2 regions of the Roseateles agri genome follow, and region 2 is predicted to be linked to the other one. Evidence: riboswitches for the same ligand, from Rfam matches in the RefSeq annotation. Region 2 holds a riboswitch; the other holds the start of a gene.
What was found. A riboswitch is a leader RNA that binds a small molecule or an ion and turns the genes downstream of it on or off. The one in region 2 is predicted to bind cobalamin.
Positions count from the first base shown of each region.

Region 1: linked by a shared signal. The riboswitch ahead of SNE35_RS25615 (TonB-dependent receptor plug domain-containing protein) and the one ahead of cobO (cob(I)yrinic acid a,c-diamide adenosyltransferase) in region 2 are both predicted to bind cobalamin.

Region 1 covers NZ_JAXCLA010000009.1:113,931-121,383, reverse strand. The annotation lists gene SNE35_RS25655 (tetratricopeptide repeat protein) at 1-205, shown strand, start outside; gene SNE35_RS25650 (outer membrane lipoprotein LolB) at 205-735, shown strand; gene ispE (4-(cytidine 5'-diphospho)-2-C-methyl-D-erythritol kinase) at 743-1,669, shown strand; tRNA gene SNE35_RS25640 (tRNA-Gln) at 1,711-1,787, shown strand; gene SNE35_RS25635 (ribose-phosphate pyrophosphokinase) at 1,881-2,843, shown strand; gene SNE35_RS25630 (50S ribosomal protein L25/general stress protein Ctc) at 2,937-3,563, shown strand; gene pth (aminoacyl-tRNA hydrolase) at 3,645-4,295, shown strand; gene SNE35_RS25620 (hypothetical protein) at 4,292-4,726, shown strand; cobalamin riboswitch at 4,723-4,962, shown strand; gene SNE35_RS25615 (TonB-dependent receptor plug domain-containing protein) at 5,051-6,916, shown strand; gene cobU (bifunctional adenosylcobinamide kinase/adenosylcobinamide-phosphate guanylyltransferase) at 6,913-7,453, shown strand, end outside.
Region 2 covers NZ_JAXCLA010000004.1:382,001-389,453, reverse strand. The annotation lists gene dusA (tRNA dihydrouridine(20/20a) synthase DusA) at 1-225, shown strand, start outside; gene SNE35_RS13745 (methylated-DNA--[protein]-cysteine S-methyltransferase) at 233-802, shown strand; gene SNE35_RS13740 (DEAD/DEAH box helicase) at 811-2,058, shown strand; gene SNE35_RS13735 (PEPxxWA-CTERM sorting domain-containing protein) at 2,202-3,167, shown strand; cobalamin riboswitch at 3,190-3,435, shown strand; gene cobO (cob(I)yrinic acid a,c-diamide adenosyltransferase) at 3,539-4,108, shown strand; gene SNE35_RS13725 (TonB-dependent receptor) at 4,125-6,242, shown strand; gene SNE35_RS13720 (ABC transporter substrate-binding protein) at 6,250-7,083, shown strand; gene SNE35_RS13715 (ABC transporter ATP-binding protein) at 7,080-7,453, shown strand, end outside.

The sequences.
Region 1 (7,453 bases), on a different contig from region 2:
CGGCAACCGCACCGAGGCGCTGCGCCTGCTGCGCGAGGCCTACCAGGCAAGACCTGACACCGAGATTGCCGCCCACCTCGGCGAGGTGCTGTGGATCGCCGGCGAGCAGGACGAGGCGCGCCGTGTCTGGCAGGAAGGCGCCAAGCGCGAGCCGAAGAACGAAGCTCTGCTGGAAACGCTGAACCGCCTGAAGGCCAAGCTGTGATGAGGCAGCATGCATCGCTGTTGATGGCCTGCGCGATGCTGGCCGGTTGCGCCAGCCTGAAGCATCAGCAGCGTGAGGCGAGCGAAGGCGACCTGCACCTGAGCGGCCGGCTCAGCGTCCAGGTGGCCGGCGTGGCCGGCGGCAAGGCCAGCGGCGGCAACGGCGCCTTCGAGCTGAGCGGCCAGCCCACGGCCGGGCAACTCGAACTATCGACCCCGCTGGGCAGCCTGGTCGCTCGTGCCGTCTGGCGCGATGGCGACGTGCGACTGCAGACGCCCGAGGACGAGCGCCGCTTCGACGATCTCGATGCGCTGACGCGCGAGATGCTCGGCGAAGCGATTCCTGTGGCCGCGCTGTTCGACTGGCTGCAGGGCAAGCCCTGGTCGCAGGCGGCGCACACGGCGCAGGGCACGGGCTTCGAGCAGCTCGGCTGGCAGATCGACCTGTCGCACTTCGGCGAGGGCCTGATCGTCGCCACACGGAAGGCGGAACCGGCGGTGACGCTGAAGGCCCGCATCGATAAAACCTAAGCACTGCATGCACGCGATCTACGACGTCCCCGCCCCGGCCAAGCTCAACCTGTTCCTGCACGTCGTCGGCAAGCGACCCGACGGCTATCACCTGCTGCAATCGATCTTCGCCTTGATCGACTGGGCGGACACGCTGCACTTCGAGCGCCGCACCGACGGTCAACTGGCCCGCCACGACAGCGAAGGCGCCGGCCTGCCGCCGGACGACCTGTGCCTGCGCGCCGCTCGCGCGCTGCAAGCCGCCAGCGGCTGCACCTTGGGTGCCGACATCCACATCGAGAAGCGCCTGCCCGCCGGCGCCGGCATGGGCGGCGGCTCGTCCGACGCGGCCTCCACCCTGCTCGCGCTGAACCGGCTGTGGGGTCTGAACCTGTCTTTACAAAAATTAAAAGAACTGGGTTTGAGTCTCGGTGCTGACGTGCCTTTCTTCCTGGGCGGAACGCACGCGTTTGTCGAAGGCATCGGCGAAATCCTGCATCCGATCGAATTGCCGGCCCAGCGTTTCGCCGTGATCAAACCGGCCGCCAGCATCGCCACCAAGGAAATTTTTTCCTCGCCTCTCTTGGCAAGGTCCGATTCCGTGGCTATAGTAGCGGGCTTTCCTGCACACAACGGCAGCGAGAACAAAACGAGGGAAATAGAACGCTTCCTAAGCGGCTTCGGCAGAAATGATCTGCAGAAAGCGGCAGAAGCAGCAAGCCCTGAAGTGGTTCAAGCGCTGGCGATACTGGAAGCGAAGTTCGGCAACAGCCGGATGACGGGATCAGGTAGCGCGGTGTTTGCGAACGTTGCGAGCAAGGAAGAAAGTACTGAAAAAGGCACAGTCGATCAATCCACGGCGACAATGTTGCAGGGCGAGTTTCCTGCAGGATGGATTGGAAGGATGTGCCGCAGTCTGGAGCATCACCCCTTGAAGGGCTGGGCAAGAGACTGAGACAAGTTGATAGGGTGCAGCAGCTCTGCTGTGTCCTGTGTAGGGGAGTCGCCAAGTTGGTCAAGGCATCGGATTTTGATTCCGACATGCGAGGGTTCGAGTCCTTCCTCCCCTGCCAAACGTTCTGAGAGCCTGCCGCCGCGCAGGCTCTGTTTCGTAAGACCGGGACACGCGGGCAGTGGCCTCGGGTCCTCTCTCAAAAGGATGGCCCGTGCTGCTCAATACCGTCCTCTTCACCGGCAACGCAAACCCGGTCCTCTCCCAGGAAATCGCTTCCCATCTCGGTCTCGAGCTGGGCAAGGCCGTCGTCGGTCGTTTCTCCGATGGTGAAGTCACCGTCGAGATCCAGCAGAACGTGCGCGCCCGCGACGTCTTCATCGTCCAGCCCACTTGCGCGCCGACGAACGAAAACCTGATGGAACTGCTGATCATGGTCGATGCGATGAAGCGCGCCAGCGCACGCCGCATCACCGCCGTGATCCCCTACTTCGGCTATGCCCGCCAGGACCGCCGCCCGCGTTCGACGCGCGTGCCGATCTCGGCCAAGGTCGTCGCCAACCTGCTGGAAACCGTCGGCGTCGAGCGCGTGCTGACGATGGACCTGCACGCCGATCAGATCCAGGGCTTCTTCGACATTCCGGTCGACAACATCTACGCCAGCCCGGTCCTGCTGTCCGACCTGAAGGCCCGCAACTACTCGAACCTGGTGGTCGTCAGCCCCGACGTCGGCGGCGTTGTGCGTGCCCGCGCGCTGGCCAAGCAGCTCGGCTGCGACCTGGCCATCATCGACAAGCGCCGCCCGGCCGCCAACGTCTCCGAAGTGATGCACGTGATCGGCGAGATCGACGGCCGCAACTGCGTGATCATGGACGACATGATCGACACGGCCGGCACGCTGGTGAAGGCCGCCGAGGTGCTGAAAGACCGCGGCGCCAAAAGCGTGTTCGCCTATTGCACCCACCCGATCCTGTCGGGCCCGGCGATCGAGCGCATCTCGAAGTCGGCGCTCGACGAAGTCGTCATCAGCAACACCATTCCCTTGAACGAAGCGGCCAAGGCCTGCGGCAAGATCCGCCAGCTGTCGGTTGCCTTCCTCTTTGCCGAAACGATCCGCCGCATCTCGGACGGCGAATCGGTCACCTCTTTGTTTAGCGAGCAGAACAACAACTTCTGACGTTGTCCTGAGCGCGACAAACGCAGGAGCCTGGTCGCGGGCCCTGCAAACCGGCCCGTCATGGGGATGAGCCGGCAACTTTTGGAGTTAACTATGCAATTCACCGCTTTCGAGCGCAAGCTGCAGGGGACCGGAGCGAGCCGCCGCCTGCGTATCTCGGGCAAGGTTCCGGGCATCGTCTACGGCGCCGGCGAGCCGACCATGATCGAGCTGGATCACAACGCGCTGTTCCACGCCATGAAGAAGGAAGCCTTCCACAGCACCATCCTCGAGATGGAACTGAACGGCGCCAAGTCGCAAGTGCTGCTGCGTGACTTCCAGATGCACCCGTACAAGCAGCAAGTGCTGCACTGCGACTTCCAGCGCGTGGACAGCACCACGAAGATCACCAAGAAGATCCCTCTGCACTTCATCGGCGAAGCCGAATCGCCGGCCGTCAAGACCGACAAGTGCACGGTCAACCACGTGATCACCGAGCTGCTGATCAGCTGCTTGGCCCAGCAACTGCCCGAGTTCATCGAAGTCGACCTGAGCGGCCTGACCCTGGGTCACTCGCTGCACGTCAATGACCTGAAGCTGCCCGCCGGCGTCAAGGCCATCGTGCACGGCAAGCCGAACCCGGCCATCGCCACGGCCGTTCCGCCGGTCGCTGAAGAAGTCATCGTCGCCGCCGCTCCGGCCGCCGACGACGGCAAGGGCAAGAAGAAGGGCAAGAAGTAATTCTTCCCCCCAGCTTCCTGCTGCGAAGGCCCCGCTCTGCGGGGCCTTTTGCTTTCCGGCGCCCGCCGATAATCCCGCCCCATGATTCGACTCTTTGTCGGCCTCGGCAATCCGGGCCATGAATACGAGCAGACCCGCCACAACGCCGGCTTCTGGTGGATCGACGCGCTGGCCCGCGGCCTGAACGTGCAGCCCCGGCCCGAGAGCAGCTACTTCGGCCTCGTCGCGAGGGTCAACAACGCGCCGGGCACCGACGGCCCGATCTGGCTGCTGCAGCCGATGACCTACATGAACCTCAGCGGCAAGTCGGTCGCCGCGCTGGCGCGCTTCTTCAAGATCGCGCCGGAGGAGATCCTGGCGATCCACGACGAGCTCGACATCGAGCCCGGCCAGATGAAGTTCAAGCAGGGCGGCGGCAACGGCGGCCACAACGGACTGAAGGACATGCAGGCCCAGCTCGGCAGCGCCAACTTCTGGCGCCTGCGCCTGGGCATCGGTCACCCCGGCATCAAGGCCGAAGTCTCCGGCTACGTGCTGCGCCGCCCGCCGATCGCCGAGCGGCAACTGATCGAGGACTGCATCCAGAAGTCGATGGACGCGGTGCCGCAGATGCTGTCCGGCCAGCTCGACAAGGCGATGACGAAGATCCACGCCAAGCCGCCGCGCCCGAAGCCGCCGAAGCCGGAACCCAAGCCCGAAGCCATCCCCGCCTCGAAGGAAGCCGAATCATGAAGTACCGGTCTGCGCCCTCGTTCGTCCTGATGACTCTTGCCCTAGCGGCCCTAACGCTCAGCCTCGACGCAGCCGCGCAGACCGAATCCCGCAGCGCCACTGTGTACCGCTGCGGCAAGGACGGTCGCGAGCTGCGCGACGCGCCCTGTCCCGCCAACCCGAAGGCCACGGCCGAGCAGGTCGCCTACGACCAGCCGAGCGCCGCCGACGAGCAGGCCGCACGCCAGCTCGCCGCCCGTGACGCGAAGCAGGCCGATGCGCTGCAGAAGGACCGCCTGAAGCAGGAAGCCGAGCAACGCCGCCGCACCGCCGCTGCCGGCCGCATGAGCCCCGCCGCGGCGCCCGTGCAGCCCGCCAGCGCACCACAGCCGCTGGTCACCAAGCGGCCCAAGCTCAAGCGCCCGCACAAACCGAAGGTCACCGCCGGCTAGAATCCCGCGCTGTTGGTGCTCGCGCCGGCCCCCAAGGCCGATGCAGTTAAACGGGAATCAGGAAGGTGGACCTCGCCGAGGCGCGCCCAACCTGAGCTGTCCCCGCAACGGTAAGTGGACGGAGCCTCCTTTCGGCTCCAACTCTTGTACTCGCTCCACTGGTGCTTCGCTGCACTGGGAAGGACTCAAGGGTCGCCTCCACCAGCCCGGATACCGGCCAACAAGGTGATGCGGCGCGCTTGTCAGCACGCATCGAACGACAGGCGCTCAGCGGGTGAGCTGAACGCCTGGGCTTGTATCCATCGGTCCCTCGCGACCCTATCCATGACTCATCGCAACACCCGTCTTGCGCTGGCCGCCCTGGCCGCGCTTTCCTCGTCCGTCGTCTCCGTCCACGCGGCCGAGCAGATCGATCCCGTCGTCGTCACCGCCACCCGCGAGCCGCAGAAGCTCAGCGAGGTGATCGCCGACCTGACCGTCATCACCCGCGAGCAGATCGAGAGCCAAGGCTTCGGCGGCGTGGCCGACCTGCTGCGCAACACCGGCGCCGTCGAGATGACGCGCAACGGCACGCCCGCATCGACGACCTCGCTGTTCATCCGCGGTGCCGAGACGCGCCACACGGTCGTGCTGATCGACGGCGTGCGGGTCGACTCGCAATCGACCGGCGGCGCCAGCTGGAACGGCATCCCGCTGAGCCAGATCGACCACATCGAAATCCTCAAGGGCCCGGCCAGCGCCATCTACGGCTCCGACGCCGTCGGCGGCGTTGTGCAGATCTTCACCCGCAAGGGCGTGGCCGGTAAGACACAGCTGGACCTCGGCATCGGCGCCGGCAACCTCGGCACGCGCCGCGCCGACGCCAGCATCAGCGGTGGCAACGGCATGTTCGACTACGCCGTCTCGCTGGCCGGCGAACGCAGCGACGGCTTCAACGCCACGACCCCGGCCAACACCTTCTCCTATCTGCCCGACCGCGACGGTTGGCGCAGCCACAGCGGCAGCCTGCGCCTGGGCGCACAGCTGAACGCACAGCACCGCGTCGAACTCACCGCGCTGAAGAGCCATGTCGACGGCCAGTACGACGACTCCACCTTCACGCCCGATGCCGACGACCACAGCATCCAGGACACCCGCGCCACCGGCCTCAGCTGGAAGGCGCAATGGCTGCCCGCGCTGCAGACGCAGCTGAGCGTCGGCGAGTCGAAGGAGCACTACGAGACCAAGCCGGACGCCTACGTCACCGACACCCGCGTGCGCACCGTCTCGCTGAACGGTTCCTACATGCTCGCCGCCGGCCAGCAAGTCACCGTCCTCGCGGAGCGGCGCGAAGACCTGCTCGACAACACCGGCCTCGTCACCGCCGGCGTCGGCAAGCGGCACGAGAACGCGCTGGCGCTGGGCTACCTGCTGCACACCGGCCCGCTGAACGTCCAGGCCTTTGCGCGCCGCGACGACGACAGCCAGTTCGGCGGCGTCAACACCGGCACCCTGATGGCCGGCTACGAGTTCGCGCCGGGCCTGCGTGTGGTGGCCTCGGCCGGCAACTCGTTCCGTGCGCCCACGCTGTACCAGATCGGCACCGTCTACGGCCCCGACCTGAGCCTCCCCGGCGTCCAGCCGCTGAATGCCGAACGCGGCCATAACGTCGAGATCGGACTGAAGTACAACGTCGGCGACAACGAGTTCTCCGCCACCGCCTACCGCAACCGCGTCAACGACCTGATCGTCTTCGGCGCGGCCGGCACCTGCCAAAGCACCTTCGGCTGCTACCAGAACGTCGCGCAGGCGCGGCTGCAGGGCCTGAGCCTTGCCGCCGGCACCAAGCTGGGCATCGTGAACCTCGGCGCCACGCTGGACCTGCAGGCGCCGAAGAACACGGCCACCGGCCTGATCCTGCAGCGCCGCGCCAAGACCTTCGGCACCCTGCGCGCCGACACGACCCTGGCCGACTGGACCTTCGGCGGCAACGTGCAGTTCTCCGGCCAGCGCTACAACGATGCGGCCAACAAGCAGGCCCTGGGCGGCTATGCGCTGCTGAACCTGGAAGCCGCGTACAAGATCCGTCGCGACCTGAGCCTGCAGCTGAACGTCGACAACGCCGCCGACAAGCCCTACTCGACCGCCACCGGCTACGCCTCGGCGCCGCGCACGGTCTTCATCGGCCTGCGCTACACGCCGACGCTGTGAGGATCGGCCATCACCTGATCGTCGGCGGCCAGCGCAGCGGCAAGTCGGGGCAAGCCGAGCGGCTGGCCCTGGCCTCAGGCCAGGAGGTCTGCGTAATCGCCACCGCGCAGGCCGGCGACCAGGAGATGGCCGAGCGCATCGCGCATCACCGCGCGATGCGCCCCGCCGCCTTCCGCACCGTCGAGGCGCCGCTGGCGCTGGCCGAGGTGCTGCGCGCCGAGGCCCAGCCCGGCCGCCTGCTGCTGGTCGATTGCCTGACCTTGTGGCTCACCAACTGGCTGATGCCGCTGGAAGGCCCGTCCGACCTGCACGCCTGGCAGCGCGAGCGCCAGGCCCTGCTGGACCTGATGCCGGACCTGCCCTCGCCGTTGATCATGATCTCCAACGAGGTCGGCTGGGGCGTGTCGCCGATGAGCCGCGAAGCGCGCTTCTTCGTCGACGAACTGGGCCGGCTGAACCAGGCCGTGGCCAGCCGTTGCAGGACACTCACGCTGATGGTGGCCGGCCAGCCCTGGAGCCGCACCGTCATCCCCACAC
Region 2 (7,453 bases):
TGGGTGGCTTACCTGGAGCGCCAGGGCGAGCGCTGGCCGCAGGCGGTGCGCCATTCGCTGGGCCTGTGGAACGGCCAGCCCGGTGCGCGGCGCTGGCGGCAGGTGTGGTCGGACCACAGGCTGAAGACGCTGGCGCCCGCGGCGGTGGCCGCGCTGGCGACGAAGGCGCGGCTGGAGCAGGTCGAGCGCGTGGCGGCCGAGCCGTCACGCGAGCTGGTGGCCTGAAGCAAGCTTGAGCGCCACCATCGAATTCCACTGCTATGACACGCCGCTGGGCGCCTGCGGCATCGCCTGGGACGCGCGCGGCGTGATCGTGGGCTCGCAGCTGCCTGAAGCCACGCCCGGCGAGACGCGCGACCGCATGCGTGGCCGCTTCCCAATGGCCCGCGAATCGGCCGCGCCGCCGCCCAGCGTGCTGCGCGCGATGATCGCCGTGCGCCGCCTGCTGGCCGGCGAGACCAACGACATCGACGAGCTGCTTGCCGTCGAGCTGGACGACAGCGGCGTGCCCGAGTTCAATCGCCAGGTCCTCGCGTTGACGCGCCGCATCCCGGTCGGCCAGACGCTCACCTACGGCGAGGTCGCCGCGCGCCTGGGCCAGCCCGGCGCGGCGCGCGCGGTGGGTCAGGCCGAGGGCCACAATCCGTTTGCACCGATCGTGCCCTGCCACCGCGTGATGGGCAGTGGTGGCGTCGGCACCGGTTTCTCCGCACACGGCGGCATAACGACCAAGCTGAAGCTGCTGGGCATCGAAGCCCGCGCCGCCGGCCAGATGGCCGGCGAGCAGACCGATCTTTTCTGAAAGCAACGATGTCATTCCACACGCTGGGCCTTGCGCCCGCACTCGTGCGCGCCGTGCGCGAGCAGCAGGGCTATCACGCCCCCACGTCGATCCAGGAGGCCGCCATCCCGGCGATCCTGCGCGGCGCCGACGTGCTCGGTCTGGCCCAGACAGGCTCGGGCAAGACGGCCGCCTTCGCGCTGCCGCTGCTGCAGCGGGTGATCGAGCGCCAGGGCCTGCGGCAGCTGACTGCCATCGTGCTGGCGCCGACGCGCGAACTGGCGGTGCAGACCGGCGAGGTGCTGCGTGAGCTGGCGCGTTCGTTGCCGCAGCGCCTGAAGATTGCCGTCGCCTTCGGCGGCGTGTCGATCAACCCGCAGCTGATGGGTCTGCGCGGCGGCTGCGACATCGTCGTCGCGACGCCGGGCCGCTTCCTCGACCTGGTGGACCATAACGCGCTGCGCCTGGACGGCGTGCAGATGCTGGTGCTCGACGAGGCCGACCGCCTGCTCGACCTCGGCTTCAGCGAGGAACTGCAGCGCATCCTCGCGCTGCTGCCGGCGCGGCGCCAGAACCTGTTCTTCTCGGCCACCTTCGCGCCGGCCGTGCGCAGCTTGGCCGATGGCCTGCTGCACGAGCCCGAGCGCATCGAGATCGCGCCGGAGCCGGTGCGCACCGACGCGATCCAGCAGCGCGCGATCCATGTGGACACGGCCGACCGCACGCCGCTGCTGCGCCACCTGCTGGAGACCGAGGGCTGGACCCGCGCGCTGGTCTTCGTCGCCACCAAGTACGCCACCGAACACGTTGCTGACAAGCTGTGGGCCAAGGGCATCAAGGCCGCGTCGTTGCACGGCGAGCTGAGCCAGGGCGCCCGCACCAAGGTGCTGGCCGCGCTGAAGAGCGGCGAGGTGGCCGTGCTGGTGGCGACCGACCTCGCGGCCCGCGGCCTGGACATTCCCGAGCTGCCAGCCGTCGTCAACTACGACCTGCCGCGCGCCGCTGCCGACTACACGCACCGCATCGGCCGAACCGGCCGCGCTGGCGCCACCGGCGTCGCGGTGAGCTTCGTCCCGGCCGACGCCGAAGCCCACTTTCGCCTGATCGAGAAGCGCCAGGGCCAGCGCGTGCCGCGCGAGCAGGTGGCCGGCTTCGAGCCGAAGGAAGTCGCCAGCGAGGCGCTGGCCACCGGCGGCGTGAAGGGCAAGCGACCGAGCAAGAAGGACAAGCTGCGGGCCGCGGCTGCTGCAGCTGGGGCGGCCGGTCGGGAACTCTAAGGCCGCCGCAGATTCGCTTGGGGGGTTGTCCATCCGGCGCGGACGCATGCGCCGGATGGATGCGGTGCGTCATGGACCTGACGCTTCCCGCCGGTAGTTTCAGGCGCAGGCATCCCGCCTGCATCACTCCCCAAGAGACTCCCATGAACGCAAAAGCAGTTTTCAAACCCCACCTGTCCAAGGCGCTCTGCGTCGCCGCTATCGCCGTGATGGCGGGTAACGCGCTCGCCGAGACCTGGGTGCAGACCGGTGTGGACCGTTTCACCGGCTCGGCCGCCAGCGCCAAGGGCCAGGGCCTGGTCTGGACCGGGTCGTCGTGGATCTTTTCCTCGAGCAACGGCCTGGAGCGCACGGACGCCGCGTTCAACCGCGTCCAGAACGTCAATCCGGCGATTCCGGCCGAGCTGTTCAACCCGTCTGCAGCGGCGCCGAAGGGCTTGAACCACATCGGTGACCTGGACGTCGCAGGCAACACGCTGTACATCGCACTCGACTCTTCGACCGCCGACCAGCCAGGCGGCGGCAAGTACAACACGCCGGTCATCGCGCTGTATGACGCGACCACCTTGACCTATACCGGCCAGTCCTACGCGCTGACCGCGCCCGGCGGCGTGCAGGACATTGCCAGCTGGGTCGCCGTGGATGCGGCTGCCGGCCTGGGCTACGGCATGGCGTACGACAACGCAACGCAGTTGAGCGTCTACAACCTGGCCGACTGGAGCTTCAAGGAATACGTGCCGCTCTCGCACAACCTCGATCAGGTGCAGGGCGGCAAGCTGTTCGGCGACTGGATGTACATGTCGTCGGACGGCGCCGAGAAGGAGATCTATCGCACCAACGTGAAGACGGGTGCGGTCGAAGACTTGTTCAGCATCAACCTTGGCGCGCCGCAGGAGATCGAGGGCCTTTCGTTCGCGCAGGACGCCAGCGGCAACGTCACGCTCAATGTGCTCAACCGCGAGGCCGTCGACGGGGTCAGCGGCGTGGCGCTCTATCACTTCAGCATCGCGGCCGTGCCGGAGCCGGCCACCTTTGTGCTGATGTTGACGGGCTTCGCGCTCGTCGGCGGTGCGGCCCGGCGCTCGCGGAGCAGGGCGCGGCAGGCCTGACGCGGCCGGGAGTCTTTCGCACCGTAGAATCCGCCCCGTTGGTGCTCGCGGCGTGGTTCACGCGCCGCAGTTCAACGGGAATCAGGGAGGACCGGGCCGCATCGCTGGCGAGGTCCCAACCTGAGCTGCCCCCGCAACGGTAAGTGGACGAATCCTCGCGGATTCAACTTTCCATCACACAGCCACTGGGCGTTCTGAACACGCGCCTGGGAAGGCTTTGGCAAGTCTGTCCACCAGCCCGGATACCGGCCAACGAGGCGCCGCGCGTTCGCGCGCGGCACGTACGCCCACAGGCCGTCGGGGAAGACGGTGAGGGCATGGAGGCTGGTCGGTCGTTCTCGGCAGCCGGCCTCTGCAGAAGAGACTCTCCGATGGAAATCGAAACTCCGCCGGTCCTGCGCGATACCCCGAAGCCGCAGGGCGAACGCCGTGGCCTGGTCATCGTGCACACCGGTACCGGCAAGGGCAAGAGCACGGCCGCCTTCGGCCTGGCGCTGCGCGCGCACGGCCGCGGCAAGAAGGTCAAGGTCTACCAGTTCATGAAGGTGCCGTCGGCCCGCTTCGGCGAGCACCGGCTGTTCGAGCAACTGGGCATTCCGATCGAGGGCCTGGGCGATGGCTTCAGCTGGAAGAGCCGCGATCTGGACCACTCCGCCGAACTGGCGCTGGCCGGCTGGACCAAGGCCGAGGCCACGATCCGCGCCGGCGAACACTTCATGGTGGTGCTGGACGAGATCATGTACCCGCTGCGCTATGGCTGGGTGCCGCTGGAGCCCGTGCTGGCCTGCCTGCGCGAGCGCCCCGCCCACGTGCATGTGGTGCTGACCGGCCGTGGTGCGCCGCAGGAGCTGGTGGACCTGGCCGACACGGTCACCGAGATGACGCTGATCAAGCATCACTTCAAGGCCGGTGTGCCCGCGCAACGCGGCATCGAAGACTGATCGATAGAGAGTTCCCATGAAGACCCAACTGACAGCCCTTGGCATGGCCATCGGCACGCTGGGCGCGAGCCTGCCCGCCTGCGCGCAAAACAACAACACCCTGCCCACCGTCTCCGTCACCGCAACGAGCCTGGGTAGCCTGGGCCTGGACCAGCCTTCGGCCACCGGCTCACGCCTGGGCCTGACGCCGATGGAAACGCCGGCGAGCATCGCCACGCTGGACGCCGACGCCATCGCCGAGCGCAGCATCACGCGCGCGCAAGACGCGGCTGTGCAACTGCCCGGCCTCAGCCAGGCGCCCGAGCCCGGCAACGGCGGCAGCTCGCTGAGCGCACGCGGCTTCGCCGGCCACAGCTCGGTGGCGCAGATGATCGACGGCACGCGGCTGGTCGTCGCCTTCGGCACGGTGACCTATCCGTTCTCGACCTGGCCGCTGGCCTCGGTCGACGTGCTCTCGGGCCCGGCCTCGGTGCTGTACGGCGACGGCGCGATCGGCGCGGCCGTCAACTACGTGACCAAGCGCCCGGTGTTCGACCGCACCGAGCGTGAGGCCTTCCTCAGCTACGGCTCCTTCAACACGGTGCAGGGCGGCGTCGGCCTGCGCGGGCCGATCAACGAGGTGGCGGCCTATTCGGTCTACGTGGATGCGAGCAAGAGCGACGGCGAGCGCCGCGACAGCGCCTATGAGCGGCAGAACTACGCGCTGGCGCTGAGCCTGCGGCCGAGCCGTGACCTGAACGTCACGCTCTCGCTGGACGGCGGCCGCAACAACGATGCCCGCTACTACGGCACGCCGCTGCTGCCCGACGGCAGCGTGGACAAGCGCCTGATCGACACCAGCTTCAACGTCGGCAACGCGCTGGTCCGCTACAAGGACGATATGTGGCGCGCCAAGGTCGAGTACCGCGTCAACGACGACGTGCAGCTGCACAACGAGACCTACTACCTGACGGCCAAGCGCCACTGGCGCAACAGCGAGGACTACTACTTCGACGACAGCGGCACGCAGGTCGTGCGCGACTCCTTCCTGGAGATCCTGCACGACCAGAAGCAGACCGGCAATCGCACCGACCTCAGCATCAGCGGCACGCTCGGCGGGCTGAAGAACCAACTGGTCGCCGGCCTGGACTGGTACCGCACGACCTTGCTGCACACGAACAACTCGCCCTATGTGGACGGCGACAGCGTCGTCGACCCGTACAAGGTTGTGCCCGGCGTGTTCGACAGCCTGTCGCCGACGGCGCCGGGCCGCCACTCGGCGCTCAGCAACACCGCCGTGTTCGCCGAAGACGTGCTGAGCCTGAACCCCCAGTGGAAGCTGGTGGCCGGGCTGCGCCGCGAGTCGATGTCGCTGGAGTACGACAACCTGCGCACGAAGGTCAACCAGCACCAGAAGTACTCGCCGACCACCGGCCGCCTCGGTGCCGTCTGGTCGCCGAGCAGCGCGCTGTCCGTCTACGGCCAGTTCAGCACCGGCACCGACCCGCTGACCGGTTCGTTGACCTTGCCGGCCGGCGCCACGAATGTCGAGCTGACCCGCGGCCGCCAGGTGGAGGTCGGCGCCAAGGGCGCGCTACCCGCCATTCGCGGCCAGTGGACCGTGGCGGCGTACCGGATCGTCAAGGACCACCTGTACTCGCAGGATCCGCTGAACCCCGACCTCACGCAGCAGATCGGCAAGCAGTCGTCCACCGGCATCGAGCTGGCCGTCGGCGCGGAGCCGGTGCGCGGCTGGACCATCGACGCCAACCTCGCCGCGCTGCGCGCCCGCTACGACCGTTTCGACGAGCAGCAGGACGACGGCAGCTTGATCTCCCGCGCCGGCAACACGCCCTACGGCGTGCCCGAGCGCACCGCCAATGTCTGGTCGACGGTGCGCGTGGCGTCGCAGTGGAAGCTGGGGCTGGGGGCGCGCTACGTCGGCAAGGTCCAGTACGACGCCGCCAACGAGGGCCATCTGCCGTCCTACACGGTGCTGAACGGCTCGGTCGCGTTCGCGTACTCGCCGGCCACCAGCGTCACGTTGAGCGTCAACAACCTCGCCAACAAGGTCTACGCGACCTCCGGCTACAGCTACCTGTGGCTGCTGGGCGAGCGGCGCAACGCGCAACTGACGGTTCGTTCGTCCTTCTGAGCGCGCGATGAGGCCCTCCATGTTCGCGCTCGGGCTGCTCGGCAGCCTGGCCGGCGCGCCGCTCCAGGCGGCGCCGCAGCGCATCGTCACGCTGTCGCCCTCGCTGACCGATGCGGTCTGCGCGCTGGGCCATTGCGAGCAACTGGTCGGTACCGACCGCTACTCCACCGGGCCCGGCGGCGTGGCCGCCTTGCCCAAGGTGGGCGGGCTGGAAGACGTGCAGATCGAGCGCATCGTGACCCTGCGGCCGGACATGGTGCTGCTGGGCCCGCGCAGCCGCGCGGCCGATCGGCTCGGCGCGCTGGGTGTGCCGTTTCAGGTCTTCGACGCCCGCACCCATGCCGACCTGAAGCGCATGCTGCTGGCCCTGGGCCAGTCGCTGGGCGAGGACGCGCGGGCGGCCGAGCTGGTGCGCCGCATCGACGAGCAGATCGACGCCCAGGCGCGCCGCATCTCCACGGCGCTGCGCGGCCGCAGCGTCTTCATCGAGGTGGCTTCCGGCCCCTATGCGGCCAGCGACAAGAGCTTCATCGGCGAGACCGTGGCGCGGCTGGGCCTGGTCAACATCGTCGGCGGCGAGATGGGCCTGTTCCCGAAGATCAATCCGGAGATGGTCGTGCGGCGCGCGCCGGAGCTGATCATCGGCCCCCGTTCCAGTCTTGCGAGCCTTTCCAACCTGGCGGACCGCCCCGGCTGGGCGGCGCTGCCCGCCGTGCGCCGGCAGCAGGTCTGCATGTTGGAGCCCGAGCAGTGGGAGCTGATCGCCAGCCCCGGCCCGCGCCTGGGCGAGGCGGCGAAGCTGCTGGCCGACTGCCTGCTGGCGCTGCCGACGGCGAAATGACGATGAAGCCCGCGCTTGACCTCCACTCGGCCTCCCTGCAGCTGCAGGGCAGGGCGGTGCTGGACGAGGTCTCGGTGTCGGTGCCCTTCGGCACGCACTTGGCCGTGGTCGGCCGCAACGGCGCCGGCAAGAGCAGCCTGCTGCGGCTGATGGCCGGGCGGTTGAAGCCCACGCGGGGCCAGGTCTTGCTCGGCGGGCTCGACCTCGCCGCGCTGCCGGGGCCGCAGCGGGCGCGGCAGATCGCCGTGGTCCACCAGCACGAGCAGGCGCACGGCCAGCTGCGCGTGCGCGACTACGTGGCGTTGGGCCGCATCCCGCATGCGGCGGCCCCGCCCTGCGAGAGCGCACAGGTGGTGGACGCATCGCTGGC